Regions from separate parts of the Acetonema longum DSM 6540 genome, predicted to be linked through region 2. Evidence: a T-box and tRNA genes for the amino acid it is inferred to sense, from the RefSeq annotation. Region 2 holds a T-box; the other holds one or more tRNA genes.
What was found. The T-box of region 2 lies ahead of ALO_RS07445 (valine--tRNA ligase). A T-box ahead of a tRNA ligase gene usually reads a tRNA of that ligase, here a tRNA-Val.
Positions count from the first base shown of each region.

Region 1: it has a tRNA-Val gene. The T-box ahead of ALO_RS07445 (valine--tRNA ligase) is inferred to sense a tRNA for this amino acid. The anticodon was not compared.

Region 1 is NZ_AFGF01000017.1:23,448-32,970, reverse strand. Features, by position in the region: gene ALO_RS02145 (hypothetical protein) at 56-256, opposite strand; gene ALO_RS02140 (hypothetical protein) at 320-1,039, opposite strand; gene ALO_RS02135 (hypothetical protein) at 1,227-1,541, shown strand; tRNA gene ALO_RS02130 (tRNA-Arg) at 1,698-1,772, opposite strand; gene ALO_RS02125 (zinc ribbon domain-containing protein) at 1,865-2,254, opposite strand; gene ALO_RS02120 (lactate utilization protein) at 2,472-3,113, shown strand; tRNA gene ALO_RS02115 (tRNA-Val) at 3,206-3,281, opposite strand; tRNA gene ALO_RS02110 (tRNA-Glu) at 3,285-3,359, opposite strand; tRNA gene ALO_RS02105 (tRNA-Asn) at 3,364-3,438, opposite strand; gene speE (polyamine aminopropyltransferase) at 3,497-4,336, opposite strand; gene ALO_RS02095 (zinc ribbon domain-containing protein) at 4,405-5,478, opposite strand; gene uvsE (UV DNA damage repair endonuclease UvsE) at 5,742-6,695, shown strand; gene ALO_RS02085 (NanQ anomerase/TabA/YiaL family protein) at 6,723-7,199, opposite strand; gene ALO_RS02080 (amidohydrolase) at 7,458-8,765, shown strand; gene ALO_RS02075 (DUF3100 domain-containing protein) at 8,795-9,523, shown strand, end outside.
Region 2 is NZ_AFGF01000056.1:16,861-26,383, forward strand. Features, by position in the region: gene tatC (twin-arginine translocase subunit TatC) at 1-275, shown strand, start outside; gene ALO_RS07435 (menaquinone biosynthesis decarboxylase) at 349-1,806, shown strand; gene ALO_RS07440 (UbiA-like polyprenyltransferase) at 1,785-2,645, shown strand; T-box leader at 2,715-2,945, shown strand; gene ALO_RS07445 (valine--tRNA ligase) at 2,999-5,647, shown strand; gene ALO_RS07450 (bifunctional folylpolyglutamate synthase/dihydrofolate synthase) at 5,669-6,964, shown strand; gene ALO_RS07455 (O-antigen ligase family protein) at 7,042-8,319, shown strand; gene ALO_RS07460 (DRTGG domain-containing protein) at 8,436-8,807, shown strand; gene ALO_RS07465 (ATP-binding protein) at 8,797-9,225, shown strand; gene ALO_RS07470 ([Fe-Fe] hydrogenase large subunit C-terminal domain-containing protein) at 9,408-9,523, shown strand, end outside.

The DNA.
Region 1 (9,523 bases), on a different contig from region 2:
ACCGTGACCTCTGTATAGTGAGTTGTTTTTTGTAGCTGGCCGCTGTTCTGTTGGCTCATGCTTGTTTCGCCTCCAGCAAAGGTTCTCTGGTCATCCTCTCCACCCACCAGGCCGGGATAAATACCCGTCGCCCGATTTTCACAGCGGGGATGCTCCCTTTACTGATTGCCAGATACACACCTGCCTTACTCATGGGGATAGGGCCGCCATTGGACTCCAGTAATTCAAGGACTTCATACAGCTTTTTGTCTGACATTTAAATTTCCTCCTTTTTCAAAACGTTATTTATACGTTTTGTTTTTCTATATAAAAGGCGTTTTCACGCCCTCATTTTACGGTCTTTCCAAGGATGCAGGGTTAACTTAACCCCTGTTTCTTTATCCTGCATTACTATTTCATCCCTACTGCCCTCTGTAACCTGAGCTATACGCCATTCCAAGATGTATTCTACGCCTTTAAAATCCTCAATATTAGGAAACCCTGCAGGAGCGGCTTCAACAAAATGCGGTCGTTTGTCTTTCTCCCAGTTCCCGAAATAGTCTATGCGAACCTGTGTCGGCACTTCAAGAGGAATAGCATATTCAGCCTTTATTCTTATCATCAGCCAGGCAAAAATCAGGGTATCAATAGCAATTTCCTTTTCAGGAAGTTCAGCGCCTGATGGGACTTCTTTATGTGATGCTTCTATAATGCCGTGATCTCCCTCTTGCTCGTAAGTAACAGTATTCTTATCCTGCCATTCCTGAAAATCTTTGTTTAAATCCTCCATATCCCCCCAGCAGGTTTCTGTAATAAGCCATCTGGCCTGCTCGCGAATCTCAGCAACTTGCTTTATACTGTGATCTTTTAGCAAATGAGCGGCAGCAAACGCCTCCCATGGGGTTTCAGGCGGATATTCAGTCCATCGGCCCCCGGCTCTACCTTTATTACCTCGGTCTGGAAAAGGCACTAACTCCGCATTAACCCACCGGCGCAATGTATCGCTGTGAATGCTTACACCAAGAGTCTCTAAACTTTGCAGCACTTCCTCACGTGTCACCTTTTCAGCACCTCTAATTCAAAACGTATTTAATACGGTATGTTTCATAGTATAGACTATACAGGCTTATCCGTCAACCCTCTTTTTACCTATTTTAATGTAGTATGGAGCTATATAGCTTGTCTGACTATTTCCAGTATGCTATATTAAAGCCAAGAAAATAATTCCAAATGGAGGGATTAAAGTGGTGAACAAATGGAAAGTGTTCGGTCTTGCAATTGCAACGTGGCTCGTATTTGCTTTGATTGCAAAAATGTATAGTGGAGCGATACGCATAGATCTGCTATCAGCGAGTTCTACAGTATGGTCATGGAGTTCTTTGATTATGGGAATTGTGATGAAGGCAAAGGCTCAACGATGGGCTGAATTCGGCTATGGTCTTGCGGCCTTTGTAGTTTGTCTGTTTCCCCTAGTTGGCATTATCGCGGGGATTGCCTACTTTGCCCGCTGTTATTATAAGATGGAGCAACTTGCGATTGTAAACAGGAATCAAGCAGGCTGAACGCAGAGAGGTAAAGGGGCTGCAATAGCCCTTTTTTCTTTTATATTTTTACTCTCTACGATGTATTGCCCCACAAACTGCCCCACAGCATAAATAAACGAAAAAAGCCCCCCAAGGCTTAACCCCTGGAAGGCTTGTTATTACTAAATGAAGTTATGGTGCGCCCGGCAGGAATCGAACCTGCGCACCCGGTTCCGGAGACCGGTGCTCTATCCCCTGAGCTACGGGCGCATTTTTTTCACAAAATCTATTATATCATAAGAAGAGCCTTCCTGTCTAATGATTTAAGAAATATTTTTCAGGAAATAAAATTCTCTGACTTCTTATTTCTCAGGAGCCGGGGCATTGCAGTTGGGACATTCTCTCCATTCCCGCTGCAGTTCGGCGCCGCAGGATGCGCATTTGGGCTTTAGTGTATTGGCGCAATAGGGACAGACAACGAAGTCTTCCTTTACAGTGCCGCCGCACATGGGACAGATCATCCGTTCTTCCACCGGAACAGACTCCACGTCAATGACTTCCGGTTGGGCAGCCGGTTGAACTTTCCGTTTCCGGCCAAAAATCAGATACAACGGCAGAGTGATGATGAGGAAGGCAAATGTGCCGAAAGCCCACAAAAGGGATGTCCAAAAGTCGTTGCCCTTCTCCCTGGAATCGTTATATACCCAATAGGCTGCCAGTGCTAGGATGATAAAGCTGATTATTGGAGACATTCGTAAATCCTCCCGTTAAATTTGTCTGTTTCCCTATTATACTATCTCGTCCAGCATTCATCAACCTTGAGACACAAAATTAGGCTGAGCGGCCGATGTTTTACTTGCCTTGCCGCGCCATCCGCTAAAGAATAAAGGAGAATAGCGGTAATATGCAGAATAAACTTATTCCTTATAGGTCATTCATCAAGCTAAAAACTATCTGGGAGGTATCAGGATGGACGATTTTAAAGCCTGGTCCAACGAGGCCCTGGGAACTAAGGCGGTTGCTGCCCTGGAGAAGAATAATTTTGCGGCTGCCTACGTAAAAACTAAGGAAGAAGCTATCGAAAAAATCCTGGCCATGATTCCGGCCAATGCCACAGTGGGAGTCGGCGGGTCCTGGACGATTAATGAGCTGGACCTGAGCCACACTCTGGAGAAAAAGGGCCATACCGTATACGATCATAACCGGCCCGGACTGTCGCCGGACGAAGCCCTGAGACTGCGGCGGCAGGAACTCACCTGCGGCGTTTTTCTCACCGGCACCAATGCCATCACCTTAGACGGCAAACTGGTGAATGTGGACGGCTCGGCCAACCGGGTGGCAGCTATGATGTTCGGACCGGAACAGGTCATCGTCATTGCCGGGGTGAATAAGATCGTGCGTGATACGGAAGAAGCCGAACGGCGCATCCAAACTTACGCCGCACCTATGAACAACAAGCGCCTAAACCGCCCCAATCCCTGTACCACCACTGGCATCTGTATGGATTGCCAGGGTCCTACCCGTATCTGTAATGTGACCACCATACTGCGGAAAAGGCCTTCCCTGACCAAAATGCACATCTTTATCATAGGAGAACAACTGGGCTTTTAAGAAACCGAATCCCCAACCTCTGCAGCCCCTTTCGCAAGGGGAACTGAAACACAAAGAGGCTTGACTCAAGGGTCAAACCTCTTTTTTGGTTTTGGTGGGCGATGACAGGATCGAACTGCCGACATCCTGCTTGTAAGGCAGGCGCTCTCCCGGCTGAGCTAATCGCCCGAATGGTGACCCGTGGGGGATTCGAACCCCCGTTCTCGCCGTGAAAGGGCGGTGTCTTAACCACTTGACCAACGGGCCGGTTTGGCTCCTCGAGTAGGACTCGAACCTACAACCACTCGGTTAACAGCCGAGTGCTCTACCATTGAGCTATCGAGGAAAGACATAATGTATTATAAATGATACAAACTGAAAATGCAATACCTATTATACAGGAACTAATTATGACCGGCTAGCAGTTCCTGGAGGAAGTTAGGCAGGACAAAGCAGCTTTTTTGCAGCTCGCTGTTATAGCAGCGGGTTTTAAAATCCAGCTTTCTGGGGGTAACGTTCAGTGGATCATATTGTTTCGAACCGAGGGTAAAACAATGGGCCCCACCCGGATAGATAGGAATCGGGGCAAGATACGTCCGGCAGATCGGAAACAAGGACCGGATGTCCTTGGTCAACCGCTTGATCAGGGGCTGATGATAAAAGGGAGATTCGGTCTGCTGCACAAAGAGGCCGTCCGGTTTCAGAGCCTTGAACACGTCCTGGTAAAAGGCATGAGTAAACAAGCCTTCCCCCGGTCCAATCGGGTCGGAGCAGTCGACGATAATCACATCATAGAGACTATTGGCCTGGCGCATATGCGCGATACCGTCGCCAATGGTCAGTTTCACTTTGGAATGATTTTGCCTGAGAGCCTCACTGGTCTCCGGCAGGTACTGCTTGCAGGCATCAACCACCATACCGTCTATTTCCACCATTTCCACCCGTTCCACCGTCGGGTGTTTGCTGGTCTCCCTCACCGTACCGCCGTCACCGCCGCCGATTACCAAAACATGTTTCGGCTGGGGATGAGTGCACAGAGGCACGTGCGCAATCATTTCATGATAGATATACTCATCAAAGACCGAGGTTTGAAAAACCCCGTCCAATACCAGCATACGGCCGAATTCCTGCGTATCCACAACGACGATCTCCTGAAATTCAGACCGCCCGCTAAACAATGTTTCTTTTACTCTGACTGTCAGGCCGAGATTTTCGGTCTGCCATTCCGTCAACATCAATTCCATAATATTCCTCCTCGGGTTATACTTTTTGCGTTATTATTTAATAGTAGCTTATGCAATGATGCGGCAAATTAACGATAAAGCAGCTTACGTTCCAGATCAAAACCGCAATATTCGCATTGATCCCGTTCATAGGCCCGGAATGCATTTTCCTGGCCGACTGCACCGCACTTGGAACAGCGCCGCCGAATCTGCAGCCTGGCATCTCCCGCTTTCCTGGCCCGCTGGATGGTTTCATAGGCGGCCTCAGCTTCCTCGGACAAGGGAAAGTCGATTTCTTCCTGTCCGGTATGGCGATGCACAACTTCCAGAATCCCCGCAATATTGCTGGAATAGACGTCTTCTAAAAGGTAATAGGGTATATCCCGCCAATGGCAGTCGGGAACGCCCGTGTCCCCGGATAAGAAATAAAGTCCCTGATCACTGATCACCAGGATCGCCAGCCCTGCTGCCTCATGAGTAATCCGATACACCCCGTAGATTGTCTGACCCGCCCATAACAAGGGCGGCGCCGCTTCAATTAACCGCCGGGTGACTCCATCCAGTTGGCTCCAGGCCGGATACACCTGAGTAAAGGACTGATCGGCAATAAAGCGGCCCGGTATCAGCGCAATCGTCGCCTGTTCTGCTAGAAACTCCCGCAGGATGGGGACGATTTTATCCAGCTTGCGCTGATAAATTATCAGGGAAGGTGTAGCCAGGAGCGCCATCCGAATAGCCGTCCGGCTGCGCAAAAGATACTGCTGAAGACGATCCGCCAGTTGCTCCGGATGAGGGCAATATTTTAAAACGACGCTGAAAATATCGGTTTCCCAAGGGGGGGGAGATACCCTTTTTTTCTCCGACAAATTGATTTTTGTCTGAACTTTCGCCTTTAATTTGTTTGCCCATTCCGCAGCTGCTGCCTGGATGACATCATCCGGCAGACCCTGGTGCTTTTTCTCGGCAACAAACTGTTCGTAGACCCGGATGATATCCTCGACGGTTTCCACATCATCATACCGGCAGTCCGACGCTTCTTTCGAGACTGCCGCCGACAAGTTTCCGCCGCAAAAAGGACAAAACTTATATTGCCGGGCCTCGACCCGGCTGCGGCAGTGCGGGCAATTTTCCGCCGCATTTTCCGCTGTTTCGAATTGTACCACAATAGCTCGCCTCCTACGTACATGCCGCGCAATTTTCTGTCCTATATCATACCATACGGGTCAAATTATACAAAGGATTTCTTTTCCAAATAACTTATAAGTTTTTAGAAAATTCTTCTTATAGCCGATAAAGTGCACAGACGGTACTGTTCATCCGGGGCAGCGGCGGCCGAAAGCGGCAACAAATGGTTGCGCCAGACGCTAAAACAATATATAATACGGACAATTACCCTCTACCCGAGAATCATTTTCAGGAGGATGCCATGCGAGTACGATTCGGCTATGTAGCCAAGGCCCTGGGAATTCCCAACGGCTCCCCCAATCAATCGATCACCCTCAAAAAGCTGAAAAAAGTCGAAGAACAGCCGGAACAGCTGGACCTGCTGCGGCGGATCCTGGCTCATAATCTGGAAGCCACCCGGCAAGTTTTGTATTATAATCAGTCCCGCCGGATTAATGTATACCGGTTTAGTTCCCGTATGGTTCCTTTAGCGTCACATCCGGTAACCAAAGGCTGGGATTATATCGGAGAATTCCGGTCCCAATGGCACGAAATCGGCGCCTTTGTTACCACCCACGGTGTTAGAGTCAGCGCTCATCCCGACCATCTAACGCTGTTGAGCACCCCAAAGAAGGATGTCCTGGCGGCCGCCCTGCGGGAATTGGCCTACCACGGGGCCATGTTCGACGCCATGGGACTCCCCTATGCCCCCCAGTTTGTCCTTCATGCCGGCGGAGTATATAAAAACAAAGCATCTTCCCTGGAGCGGTTTGTGAAAGAGTATCAGCAGCTGCCGGATAACATCCGCCTGCGGATCATAATTGAAAACGACGACAAAAGTTACGATGCGTCAGACGTGCTGCCCCTCTGCCAGAAACTGGGGTGCCCCATGGTATTTGACCTGCATCATCACCAATGCCTGCAGCGCGGGGAAAATCTGGGCGAGTTATGGGCGGACATCGTGGCTACGTGGGGAGAGCATACCCCAAAAATCCATTTATCCAGTGCAAAAAGCGCCAAAGATCCCCGGCCTCACGCTGCATATGTCCATATTGATGATTTTCTGCCATTTTTGCATATAGCAAAAGAATTGGACCGGGACTTTGATGTCATGCTGGAAGCCAAAGAAAAAGACCGGGCCTTGGCCGTATTGATGAAAGACCTGGAAAAAGCAAAAGGCATCAAACGGCTGGAACCGGCCAGTATTGTATTATAATATCGATAAAGGCCCCATTGGCTAAACCTACTTCAATACGCTGACTTTCACCTTCAACACCACTTTTTTCACCTGAACCCTGCCGGCGGGTCCCAGGCAGCATGGCCGGTGCACATCCGCCGGCATAAATACGGCATAAGATCCGGCATCGAGAACCAGATCCACTTCGTCTTTCACCGTTTTATAGAAAACGGCGTCTTTCTCGGCCAGCTTGTCTTCCGCCACTTCACAATCGGGTGTTAAACGGGCAAAACCGATACATTCCTGCCCTTGAGCCACATACTGGACATCGGCATATTTGGCATGGGTTTCAGCCTTGCGGTCTTGCTTAGGCTGAGGCTCATATTCCTGCACCAGCGCAAATAAGATATCACCGTCAATTTCATACCGGCCGGCCGCTAGCTTAGAAAAATCTGTATTTTTCAGGTATTGCAGCCCCTTTTGCAGCAAGGGATGAAACAAAAACAGTTCCTGATCCAGATTTTTCATATCTCCCTGTATCATGCTGATCACTCCTTCGCCTTAATATTGGCAGTCTTTATATTTTCCATAATACCTGTAAAATCCCTTCTTTGCTTTTCTTTTTCGCGGGTTTATGTATTTACCCTCTCTGCATACTAAAATTTTCGTGCCTTTATTTTGCTGACAAATATTTTGTTTTGTACTTTTTTTTGCATTTCATGTCCTTTTATACAGGATTTTTGTACTTGTTGGCGAAATGAATTGTACAACAAGTTCCCGAAAAGAAAACGAGGTGCTGTCATGATTACGGAGGAACTAAAAAACCAAGTCGGCCAGACGATCGACGCCCAGTCGTCCCGGATTATCGGCCTGGCAAAGGAGATCCAGAAAAACCCGGAATTGGGTTACAAAGAATACAAAACTGCCGCTCTGACCGGCGGTTTTTTTAAGGAACTGGGCCTTTCCTGCCGGGAAGGGCTGGCGATTACCGGTGTCCGGGCCATGCTGGAAGGTGGACAGCCGGGTCCCAATGTAGCCGTGCTGGGGGAACTGGACGCGGTCATCTGCCCCGATAGCCCTGATGCCGACCCCCAAACCGGAGCTGCCCATACCTGCGGTCATTTTCTGCAGATAGCCGCCATGGCCGGGGTGGCGCTGGGGCTGGCTGAAAGCGGCATAGCTCCCGAACTGGCCGGCCGGGTCAGTTTTATGGCCGTGCCGGCGGAGGAATATATAGAGATTGCCTACCGGCAGCAATTGAGGGAGCAAGGCAAAATCCACTTTCTCGGCGGCAAGCAGGAACTGGTCTACCGGGGCGAATTCGACGATGTGGATTTAGCGATGATGATCCATTCCCAAAAGAATGCTCCCCGGCCGCTGGTAGCTCTCGGCGATTCCAGCAACGGCTTTATCGGCAAGACCATTCAATATATCGGCAGAGAGGCTCACGCCGCCGAGGCGCCCGATCAGGGAGTCAATGCCCTGAACGCCGCCATGCTGGGCCTGATGGGCATCCATGCCCTGAGGGAAACCTTCCGGGATTCCGATATCATCCGGGTCCACCCGGTCATCACCAAAGGAGGTGATCTAGTCAATACGGTACCGGCTGACGTACGCCTGGAAACCTATGTCCGGGCCAAAACCATGGCGGCCATTGACACTACCCACCACAAGGTGGACCGGGCCTTAAAAGCCGGCGGCGATGCCATTGGAGCTCAAACCGTGATTAAGACCATTCCCGGTTATTTGCCTCTGGCCAGTTCCCGGTCCATGAATTTGTTGTTTAAGGACAATGCCGCCCGGCTGATCCCACCGGAACAAATCATCAATGCCGGTCATTTTGGCGCTTCCACTGACATGGGGGACATCTCCCATCTCCTGCCATCGCTGCATCCCTTCGTAGGCGGCGTTTTCGGAGCCCTGCACACCAGAGATTTTAAGGTGGCTGATTATCAAGCGGCCTGTGTTCTGCCGGCCAAGCTGATGGCCATGACTGTCATTGATTTACTGGCCGACGGAGCCAAACAGGCCAAAGACATTCAGCAGCAGTTCAAGCCGCTCCTGACCAAGGAGCAATATCTTAAAATACTGGAAGGGTACTTTTCTTAACTTTAGAATTAAATTAAGAGGTGAACGTAATGATTGACGCGTTGAAAAACTGGAAACTGCATGCCATCGTAGCCACACTGGTGATTGTTTCAGAACTCATCGGCATGATCCAGTTCAAGGTAGGTCCGGGGATGGTGATCCTGTTGCCCATGCTTTATGCTCTTATTTTCGGTATTTTATTAACTCCCAAATTCCTCAAAATCGCCAAGGACAAAGACATGATCGATGCCAGCAGCCTGATTACGATTACCCTGATGCTGTTAATGGCCCGCTATGGCACTTTGGTCGGTCCTACCCTGCCAAAGATCATTCAGACCGGCCCGGCCCTTATTTTACAAGAATTAGGCAATTTCGGCACCATCTTTTTGGGCGTACCCCTTGCGATCTGGCTGGGCTTAAAACGGGAGACCATCGGCGCTGCCCATTCTATAGCCCGGGAACCCAACGTGGCTTTAATCGGTGACATCTACGGGCTAAACAGTGCCGAAGGGCGGGGAGTCATGGGCGTATATATCTGCGGCACCGTGTTCGGAACCATTTTCTATGCCCTGATGACCAGCTTCGCCGCTGCGCTGCTGCCGCTCCACCCTTACTCCCTGGGCATGGCTACCGGGGTTGGCAGCGCCAGTATGATGACAGCTTCCGCCGGAGTTTTGGTTACCATGTTCCCGGATATGAAAGATCAGATTCTATCCCTGGGTGCTGCCAGCAACATGCTGTCGGGCTTGTACGGACTCTATATCTCCCTGTGGATGTCC
Region 2 (9,523 bases):
CATTGGGGCAATATATTTCCTTTGTCATTTCCCTGCTGTTTCCCTTTGGCTTTATTTTTGAATTACCGTTGTTCATCATGGTTCTCGCCAAAATGGGAATCATCAGTTCGACCTTCCTTGTGTCCAAGCGCAAGGTGGTTTTAGTGGGGGCATTTGTTGTCGGCGGTGTAGTGTCGCCGACGCCGGATATCTTCGGACAGCTTATGCTTGCGCTGCCGCTGATGCTGCTATTTGAGATGAGCGTTTGGGTCATCCGGGTATGGTTTGGCAAGTAGGAGACCCTCCCTTTTTGAACGGTCTCAGATTCGAGGAGGATGAGTTTTTTCTCTTGTGAAAGGAGTATTTACTTTGGCATTTCAGGATTTGCGGGAATTTATCGCGGCCTTGGAAGAACGGGGCTGGCTTAAACGGATTCACCAACCGGTGGATTGCGAATTGGAAATCACCGAGATTACCGACCGGGTTTCCAAAATGTCGGGGGATAAAAATGTGGCTCTGCTGTTTGAAAATGTGAAAGGCTATGATGTGCCGGTGCTTATCAACGCCTTTGGCAGTGTGGAACGCATGGCTTTTGCCCTGGGGGTCGAAAAAATTGACGATATTGCCGATGAAATTCGTCAATTGCTGAAGCTGCCCTACATTTCACTACAGAATAAACTCCAGTTGGTTTCGGTTATTCCTCAGATGAAACGGGCGATCAACTTTCCCCGTTACGTAAAGTCCGGTCCCTGTAAAGAGGTTATTATCAAAGATCAGCCGTCATTGGCGAAATTTCCCATCCTTAAATGTTGGCCTCAGGACGCTGGACGGTTTATCACCCTGCCGCTGGTGTTTACTAAGAACCCCCTAAATGGCAAACGGAACGTAGGGATGTACCGGCTGCAGGTATTTGATGAAAAAACGACCGGCATGCATTGGCACATTCACAAAGGCGGCGCCGATAATTACCGGGCCCACAAGGATCTGGGCAAAGACCGGATTGAAGTGGCTGTGGCCATCGGCGGCGATCCGGCCATCACCTACGCCGCTACGGCTCCTCTGCCGCCGGACATCGATGAAATGCTGTTCGCCGGCTTTCTGCGCAAAAAACCGGTGGAATTAATCAAATGTGAAACCGTGGATATCGAAGTGCCTGCTCACGCCGAGATTATTCTGGAAGGCTATGTCGAGCTGGACGAGACCCGGCTGGAGGGACCTTTTGGCGATCATACCGGTTACTACTCCCTGGCGGGGCAATATCCGGTCTTTCACATCACCTGCATCACTCACCGGAAGGACCCGATTTATCCGGCGACCATTGTGGGCAAGCCTCCCATGGAAGACTGCTTCATCGCCAAAGCCACCGAAAGAATCTTTTTGCCTTTTTTGCAGGTGGCCATGCCGGAAGTAAAGGATATCAACCTGCCTCTGGAAGGGGTATTTCATAACTGCGCCATTGTGTCCATCAAAAAACGCTATCCCCAGCAGGCGAAAAAAGTCATGCATGCCATCTGGGGCATGGGCCAGATGATGTTTACCAAGATGATTATTGTGGTAGACGATCATGTGAACGTTCAGGATATGAATGAGGTCTGGTGGCGGGTCTATAATAACATTGACGCCCGGCGGGATGTGGTCATGGTGGACGGGCCCCTGGACGTGCTGGACCACTCGTCACCCATGCCCCACTGGGGAACGAAAGTCGGCATTGATGCTACCAAGACCTGGCCGGAGGAAGGCAATAGCCGGGAATGGCCAGACGAGATCGTCATGTCGCCGGAGATCAAGAAACAGGTGGATGAGAAATGGGAAAATCTAGGATTGTAGACAAGATGCAAGCTCATGTAACCAATATTGCCTTGTCACACTCGGTGTTTGCTCTGCCGTTTGCCTATATGGGGGCTTTTCTGGCGGCCGGCGGCCGGCCGGGATGGGCTGAATTGGGCTGGATCACCCTGGCGATGATTGGCGCCAGAAGTGCTGCCCTGGCTCTGAATAACCTGATCGATCTAAAATACGATAAGCTTCATCCCCGCTTTACCGCCCGGCCGATGGTCAAGGGAACGATTAAGCCCTGGGAGGCTTTTTCCTTTATCCTGGCGAGTCTGTCGGTATTTCTCTGGGCGGCGGCCCAATTGCATCCGAATTGTTTGCTGCTTTCCCCTTTGGCAATTTTGCCATTTTTGCTTTATCCTTACATGAAACGTTTTTCCTGGACCTGTCATTTGGTGCTGGGAGTGGCTCTGGCTTGCGCCCCGGTTGGCGCCTGGCTGGCCATCAGGGGCGATATGCCTTGGCCGGTTCTGATTTTAGGCGGATCGGTAGCGGCATGGATTGCTGCTTTTGATGTGATTTACGGCTGCCAGGACACGGTTTTTGATCAGGAGCACCAACTCCATTCCATACCGGTACGGTTCGGCATCCCCGGCGCTCTGCGGATTTCCCGCTGGATGCATGGCCTGAGCATTTTGGGCTTGATCACGGTGGGCCTGATGCTGAACTTAAAAGGGTATTACTACCTGGGGGTAGGACTGGCGGCGATGGTCCTTTGCTATCAGCATCATATCGTCAGGCCCTGGGATTTGTCCCGGGTCACTCAGACTTATTTTATGCGCAACGGGCTGGTGTCGATTCTGATGTTTCTCTTTACTCTGGTTAGCTTGTAATATTGCGGTCATATCTTGACAAATATAGAAATAACAGATATAGTAAATACTACTGTATAGTAAAATATAGAATCAACCATGATAGGCAGAGTACGCAATGATCGGCGGCTCAGAGAGGAACTCTTAGGCTGCGAAGTTTCCCGCGGATCATAGCCGAAGGTCAGCCTGGAGTTGTTGCGCTGAACTTGAGTAGGTGCAACCGGATAGCGCCGTTATCGCGTTTTGAGTGCCCAGGCTGTTTTGTATTCACTCTGGGAAGCAAGGTGGTACCACGGAAGATTAAGCACTTTCGTCCCTGCGGGGATGAAAGTGCTTTTTTATTTATAAAATTCGAGTTCCAGGGGGTATTATTCATGGAAAAAGACAATATGCCGACCGTATATGATCCGCAGGCAGTAGAAACTAAGTGGTATGAATACTGGGAACAGGAAGCCCTGTTCCATGCTGAGGTCGAACCCGGGAAAAAACCGTTCAGCATTGTTATCCCACCGCCCAATGTAACCGGGCAGCTGCATATGGGTCACGCTTTGGATAACACGCTGCAGGATATTCTGATCCGGTTCCGCCGGATGCAGGGATATAACACTCTTTGGATGCCGGGGACCGACCATGCCGGCATTGCCACTCAGATCAAAGTCGAAGAAAACCTGGCCAAGGAAGGGCAATCCCGTTACGACCTGGGACGGCCTGCCTTTATCGAAAAGGTTTGGGACTGGAAACATCAGTACGGCAGCCGGATCCTTACCCAACTGAAACGGATGGGAGCTTCCTGCGACTGGCAGAGAGAACGGTTTACCATGGATGAAGGGTGCTCCCAGGCCGTAAAGGAAGTCTTCGTATCCTTATATGAAAAGGGACTGATCTATCAGGGCAACCGCATCACCAACTGGTGTCCCCGCTGCAATACCGCCCTCAGCGATATTGAGGTGGAGCATGAAGAGCAGCCGGGTCATCTGTATCATGTCCGTTACCCGGTGGAAGACAGCGACGGCCAGTATGTGACCGTGGCCACCACCCGGCCGGAAACCATTCTCGGCGACAGCGGCGTAGCGGTTCATCCCGATGATGTCCGTTACCGTCATCTGGTGGGCAGGTATTTGGTTCTGCCTCTGGTGGGAAGACGGCTGCCCATTGTGGCCGACGAGTATGTGGACCCGTCCTTCGGCACCGGCGCCGTTAAGGTTACGCCTGCCCATGACCCCAATGACTACGACATGGGGCTGCGGCATCAACTGGAGCAAATCGTGGTCATGAACCCGGATGGAACCATGGCCAAAGATACCGGCAAATATGCCGGCATGGACCGTTATGACTGCCGCAGGGCCTTGGTGGCTGATCTGAAAGAACAGGGATTCCTGGTAAAAATCGATGAGCATGCCCATGCCGTGGGCCATTGCCAGCGTTGCGCCACCGTGGTGGAACCCCTCATATCCAAGCAATGGTATGTAAAAATGCAGCCTTTGGCTGAGCCGGCCATTGAGGCGGTTACTTCCGGCAGAATTCAGTTCGTACCGGAACGGTTCACCAAGATCTATATCAATTGGCTGGAAAATATCCGGGACTGGTGCATTTCGCGGCAAATCTGGTGGGGACACCGGATTCCCGCCTGGTATTGCCGGGATTGCGGCGAAATTACGGTATCCCGCACCGACGTAACCGCCTGCGGCAAATGCGGCAGCAGCCATGTGGAACAGGATCCGGATGTTTTGGATACCTGGTTCAGTTCAGCCCTTTGGCCGTTCTCCACCATGGGATGGCCGGAAAATACGGCTGAATTGAAGCATTTTTATCCTACCTCGGTGCTGGTTACCGGCTATGATATCATTTTTTTCTGGGTAGCCCGCATGATTTTCATGGGTCTGGAATTCCAAAAGGAGATTCCCTTTCGTCATGTATTTATCCACGGCCTGGTGCGGGATTCCCAGGGCCGTAAAATGAGCAAATCCCTGGGCAACGGCATCGATCCCCTGGATGTAATTGAAAAGTATGGTGCCGATACTCTTCGTTTTACCCTGGTGACCGGCAACACTCCGGGCAATGACATGCGCTTTTATTGGGAGAGGATAGAGTCCAGCCGCAATTTTGCCAACAAGATCTGGAACGCTTCCCGCTTTGTTTTGATGAACCTGGCGGATTTTAATCCGTCTCAGCCGCCGGCGGGACTGACTCTGGCGGATCGCTGGATATTAAGCCGCTATACTCATACGGTAGAGGCAGTTACCGGCAATCTGGAGCGGTTCGAATTGGGCGAGGCCGCCAGGCTCTTATATGATTTTATCTGGAATGAGTATTGCGACTGGTATATTGAAATGACCAAGGGCCGCCTGTATGATAAGGAGAATGTGGCGGCCAGGGCCACGGCTCAGTATGTTCTGTGGCATGTTCTGTCCAATACGCTGAGACTGCTGCATCCCTTTATGCCTTTCCTGACAGAAGAGATTTGGCAGCATCTGCCTCATGAAGGCCGGAGCGTCATGACCTCGGCCTGGCCACAGCCGGAACCGCAATACGCCTCTGATGAGGCTGAACGGGATATGAGCCTTTTAATGGACACCATTAAAGCCATTCGTAATATGCGGGCGGAAATGAATGTGCCCCCCGGAAAACGCAGCGAGGTCATCCTGCAGGCAGCCAACCCTTCGTTAGCAGCCGTTTTTACTGCTAATATTCAATATTTAAAAACCCTGGGCGCCTCGGAACCGGTAATTGGGCTGATTCAGGCGGAAAAACCGGCCAATGCCGCGGCGGCGGTTGTCAACGGCGTGGAGGTCTATCTGCCCCTGAAGGGCTTGATTGATGTGGAAAAAGAAAGCACCCGGCTGAAAAAGGAACTGGACGGGCTGAAAAAAGAATTGACCCGCATTGCCGGCAAACTCTCCAATGAAGGGTTTGTCGCCAAAGCGCCGGCCGATGTGATCGAAAAGGAAAAAACCAAGCAAAAGGAATTTCAGGAAAAATGTGCGGTTATTAATGAACGGTTAGCCTATCTTGCTACGTTATAATTAAGAGGAGGCGCCCGATTTATGAATTATCCCGAGGCTTTAGCCTACCTTGCTTCATTATCCCGCTTCGGTATACAGCTTGGCCTGGAACGAATTGAAACGCTGCTGGAATTGATGGATCATCCTGAGCGCTGTTATAAGACTGTGCACATAACCGGCACCAACGGCAAAGGCTCCACTTCCGCCATGCTGGCCAGTATCCTCAGGGCCGGCGGCATTAAAACCGGGTTATATACTTCACCTCATCTGGAAGACTATACTGAAAGGATGACGGTGAACGGGCATGATATCTCACGGGAGTCTTTTGCCCAATCGGTGGCATACACCCGACGGTTTGTGGAACATGCCGTCGCTCAGGGAATGGAGCATCCTACCGAGTTTGAGGTGTTGACGGCGGCGGCATTTTATTTCTTTGCCGAGGCTGGGGTGGAATATGCGGTCATTGAGGTGGGCCTTGGAGGCTTATATGATTCCACCAATGTTATCCTGCCGGAAGTTTCGGTTATCACTAATGTAACTTTGGAGCATACGGATAAATGCGGTCCTACTGTCCTGGACATTGCCCGCCATAAAGCCGGCATCATTAAAGCGGGAAAACCGGTGGTGACAGCGGCTCAGGGACCGGCCGGCGACTTGATCGCCAGCCGGTCGGCTGAGTTGGGCTCTGCCTTGTATCTGTATGGCCGTGATATATACGCTCAGTCCGAAGGGATAGAATCTTTCCGGCAAAAAATAACAATCCAGCTGCAGAAATCCGGCCTCAGCGGCACTTTCATCACACCTTTGCTGGGGCGGCATCAGGTGGAAAATGCCGCCCTGGCGATCATGACGGCTCAACTGCTGGCCGGACATGATCCCAGAATTTCTGTGTCCGCTATGAAAACGGGGATGGAGCAGACAGTCTGGCCCGGCCGGTTTGAAGTATTTCCCGGCAGTCCCACTATCGTGGTCGATGGCGCCCATAACCCGGACGGAGCTAGAATTTTGCGCGCCGCTTTGGATGAGGTGTTTCCTCAGGCATCGGTTATTTTTGTATTTGGCGTGCTGGCTGACAAGGACATTGCCGGGGTTATCCGTGAATTATTCCGGCCCCAGGACCGCATTATTCTGGTGAAGCCCTATTCAGAGCGGGCGGCGGCGCCGGAGTCGGTGGCCCAATTGTTAACGGGATATCAGACGAAGATAGCCGACAGCCTGGAAAACGGTCTGCAGCAAGCCGGCCGGTTGGCCGGGGCGGATCAGGTAATCTGTGTCGCCGGCTCTTTGTATTTAATTGGAAGCACCCGTCAAATATTGCGGAATTGGACAAAAGAATAGGACTAGGATATAATGGTAAGGGTATTTATACGGATTAATGCTGTTTGCGTACCAATTCCGCACAAGGTGAAAATATTGTGAAAGAAACTATATATCGCCAGATCAGCGCCGGCTATAGCGGACTGATGGAATATACCATTTTAGCTCTGGCATTCTTTCTGCCATTGTCGTTGCGAATGTCCACCGTGCTGTTGATTTTTGGCATATTTCTTTGGCTGGCTAAAATGCTGGTGTGCCGTCAATGGGAATTCCAACGCACCCCTTTTGATGAGACCTTATTTTTCCTGGTGTTTTTAGGTCTGACGTCAGCTCTTGTTTCGGCTGACCGGGGGTTCAGTCTCTACAATTTTGTGCATCTGATGGGGCGTTACCTGGGTCTCTATTTTCTCATCAGCTATAATGTGACATCGCGGCAGCAGTTGAAACAGGTGGTGTATTCACTGCTGGCCTCATCGGTGGTGGTTGCTCTTTACGGGTTCTACCAATACATCCTGGGAGTCGATATTTCGGCTTTTGAATGGGTGGACAGCGATCAGTTTCCCGACCTGAAAGTACGAATATTTTCCACCCTGGAGAACCCCAACTTGCTGGCCGGTTTTATGGTCATGATGATTGGGCTGGGGTTGGGGCTTGGATTAGGTACACGGGATTGGGACAAGAAGATTTTGCTGTTGATTTTTATCCTGCTAATGAGCGGCTGTCTGGTTCTTACATATTCCCGGGGCGCCTGGGTGAGCTTGCTGGCAGTTATTCTGGCCTATGGCCTATTGTGCCGCCGCTGGGTTTTATGGCTGCTGCTGGCCGTGCCTCTGGCGGCCCTTTGTACGGACGATGTTTATCTTAGACTGGTTTCTATTTTGCACCCCACCGATACTTCCTCGACTTTGCGGTTTGCTCTGTGGGAAAGTACACTGGCCATGATCCATGACCGACCTTTATTGGGGTTTGGCTGGGGTACATACTGGATGGTCTATCCCCATTACGACTTTTTTATTCAAGACCCCTCGATTATTATTTTCCATGCACACAATATGTACCTGCATATGGCAGCGGAAACAGGTATTCCGGGCCTGGCGGCCTTTTTAATTCTCATGGGCTATCATGCCAAGATGGCCTTTACTCTGTATCGGAGCAAGGCTGAGCCATGGGTCAGCGGTTTGTCGGCGGGAATCCTGGCGGCTTTTTTCGGTATTGCCGTGAATGGCATGACCGACCACGTTTTGTTTAGTGTCCAGATGTCCATGCTGTTCTGGTTTTTTAATGCCATGGTTTTAGTGTTGTGGCGCACTGCCGAGCCGAAAAAAATATATAAGGACAGGCGAGGCAGCAGGAAAAATTTCTTTTTGAGCGAATAAAACAAATAGTAAATAAAATTAGATATATTAAGTCTAGTAGGGCTATGTGCCCTCTAATTTTTTATGTATTAATTTGTGAAAATTCGAACAAACAGCCGGAACCTAGGGGGGATTTGGTGAAGCTTTGTGAGGCAAAAATACTGCTCAACGCAGAAGTGGTTTTTGGGGGGCATCTTTTAGATAAGGAAGTAACCACTGCTTGTGGCGCGGATCTCATGAGCGATGTGTTGGCGTTCACCAAAGAACGGACCCTGCTGCTAACCGGATTGACGAACCTGCAGGTCATCCGGACCGCCGAGATGAGTGACTTGGCGGGAATTGTATTTGTCAGAGGCAAGCGGCCGAGTCAGGATGTCATTCAACTGGCCGCCAATAACGGTATTCCTTTGCTAGTTACGAGCTGGCCAATGTTTGAAGCTTGCGGCTTATTATACAGCGGCGGTATCAGGGGCTGTTCCTCTCCTCAAGGAGTTCATCATGAAAGCTGATGCCGGTTTGTCTCTGGAGTTTACTTTGCACGGCGCAGACTTTGAATTAGCCGGCGCCGCTTCCAGTAAAATAAAGCGAATCCTGCAGCAGGTCGGAGTCAAATCTGACGTGATCCGCCGCATTGCCATCAGTTCCTATGAGGCGGAAATGAATGTGATTATTCACGCTTATCACGGTGAAATGAGAGTTAGCATCTATCCTAACCGGACTGAAATCACCATTGAAGATGAAGGGCCGGGTATCCCGGATATTAAACTGGCCATGCAGGAAGGATATTCTACCGCCTCCGACCATATTCGGGAATTGGGTTTTGGCGCCGGTATGGGATTGCCGAATATAGCCCGCTGCTGTGATGCCTTTGAGATTACATCGGAAGTCGGGAAGGGGACTAGGATCTATATGATGATCCTCCACTAGGAGACCGTTGAAAAAGGCCCATCTGCGTCGTTACTCCTGCGGGCGCGCGCTTGCCGTACCCTGCGAACGTACTGTCTGCGCGCGCGTCCTCGTCGCGCCTAGCATCTGAACTTTTTTGAACGGTCTCATATTCGAGGCCCCAGTTGTATGACAAAACTTCGTGGACAGAGGGGGTGGAGGCTATTAGTGAATACTTTCATTCTGTGCGGCTGATAGCGGAGCGCTGCAAGGGATGTGTGAATTGTATCAAACATTGTCCCACGGAAGCGATTCGCATTCGCGGCGGCAAAGCCCGGAT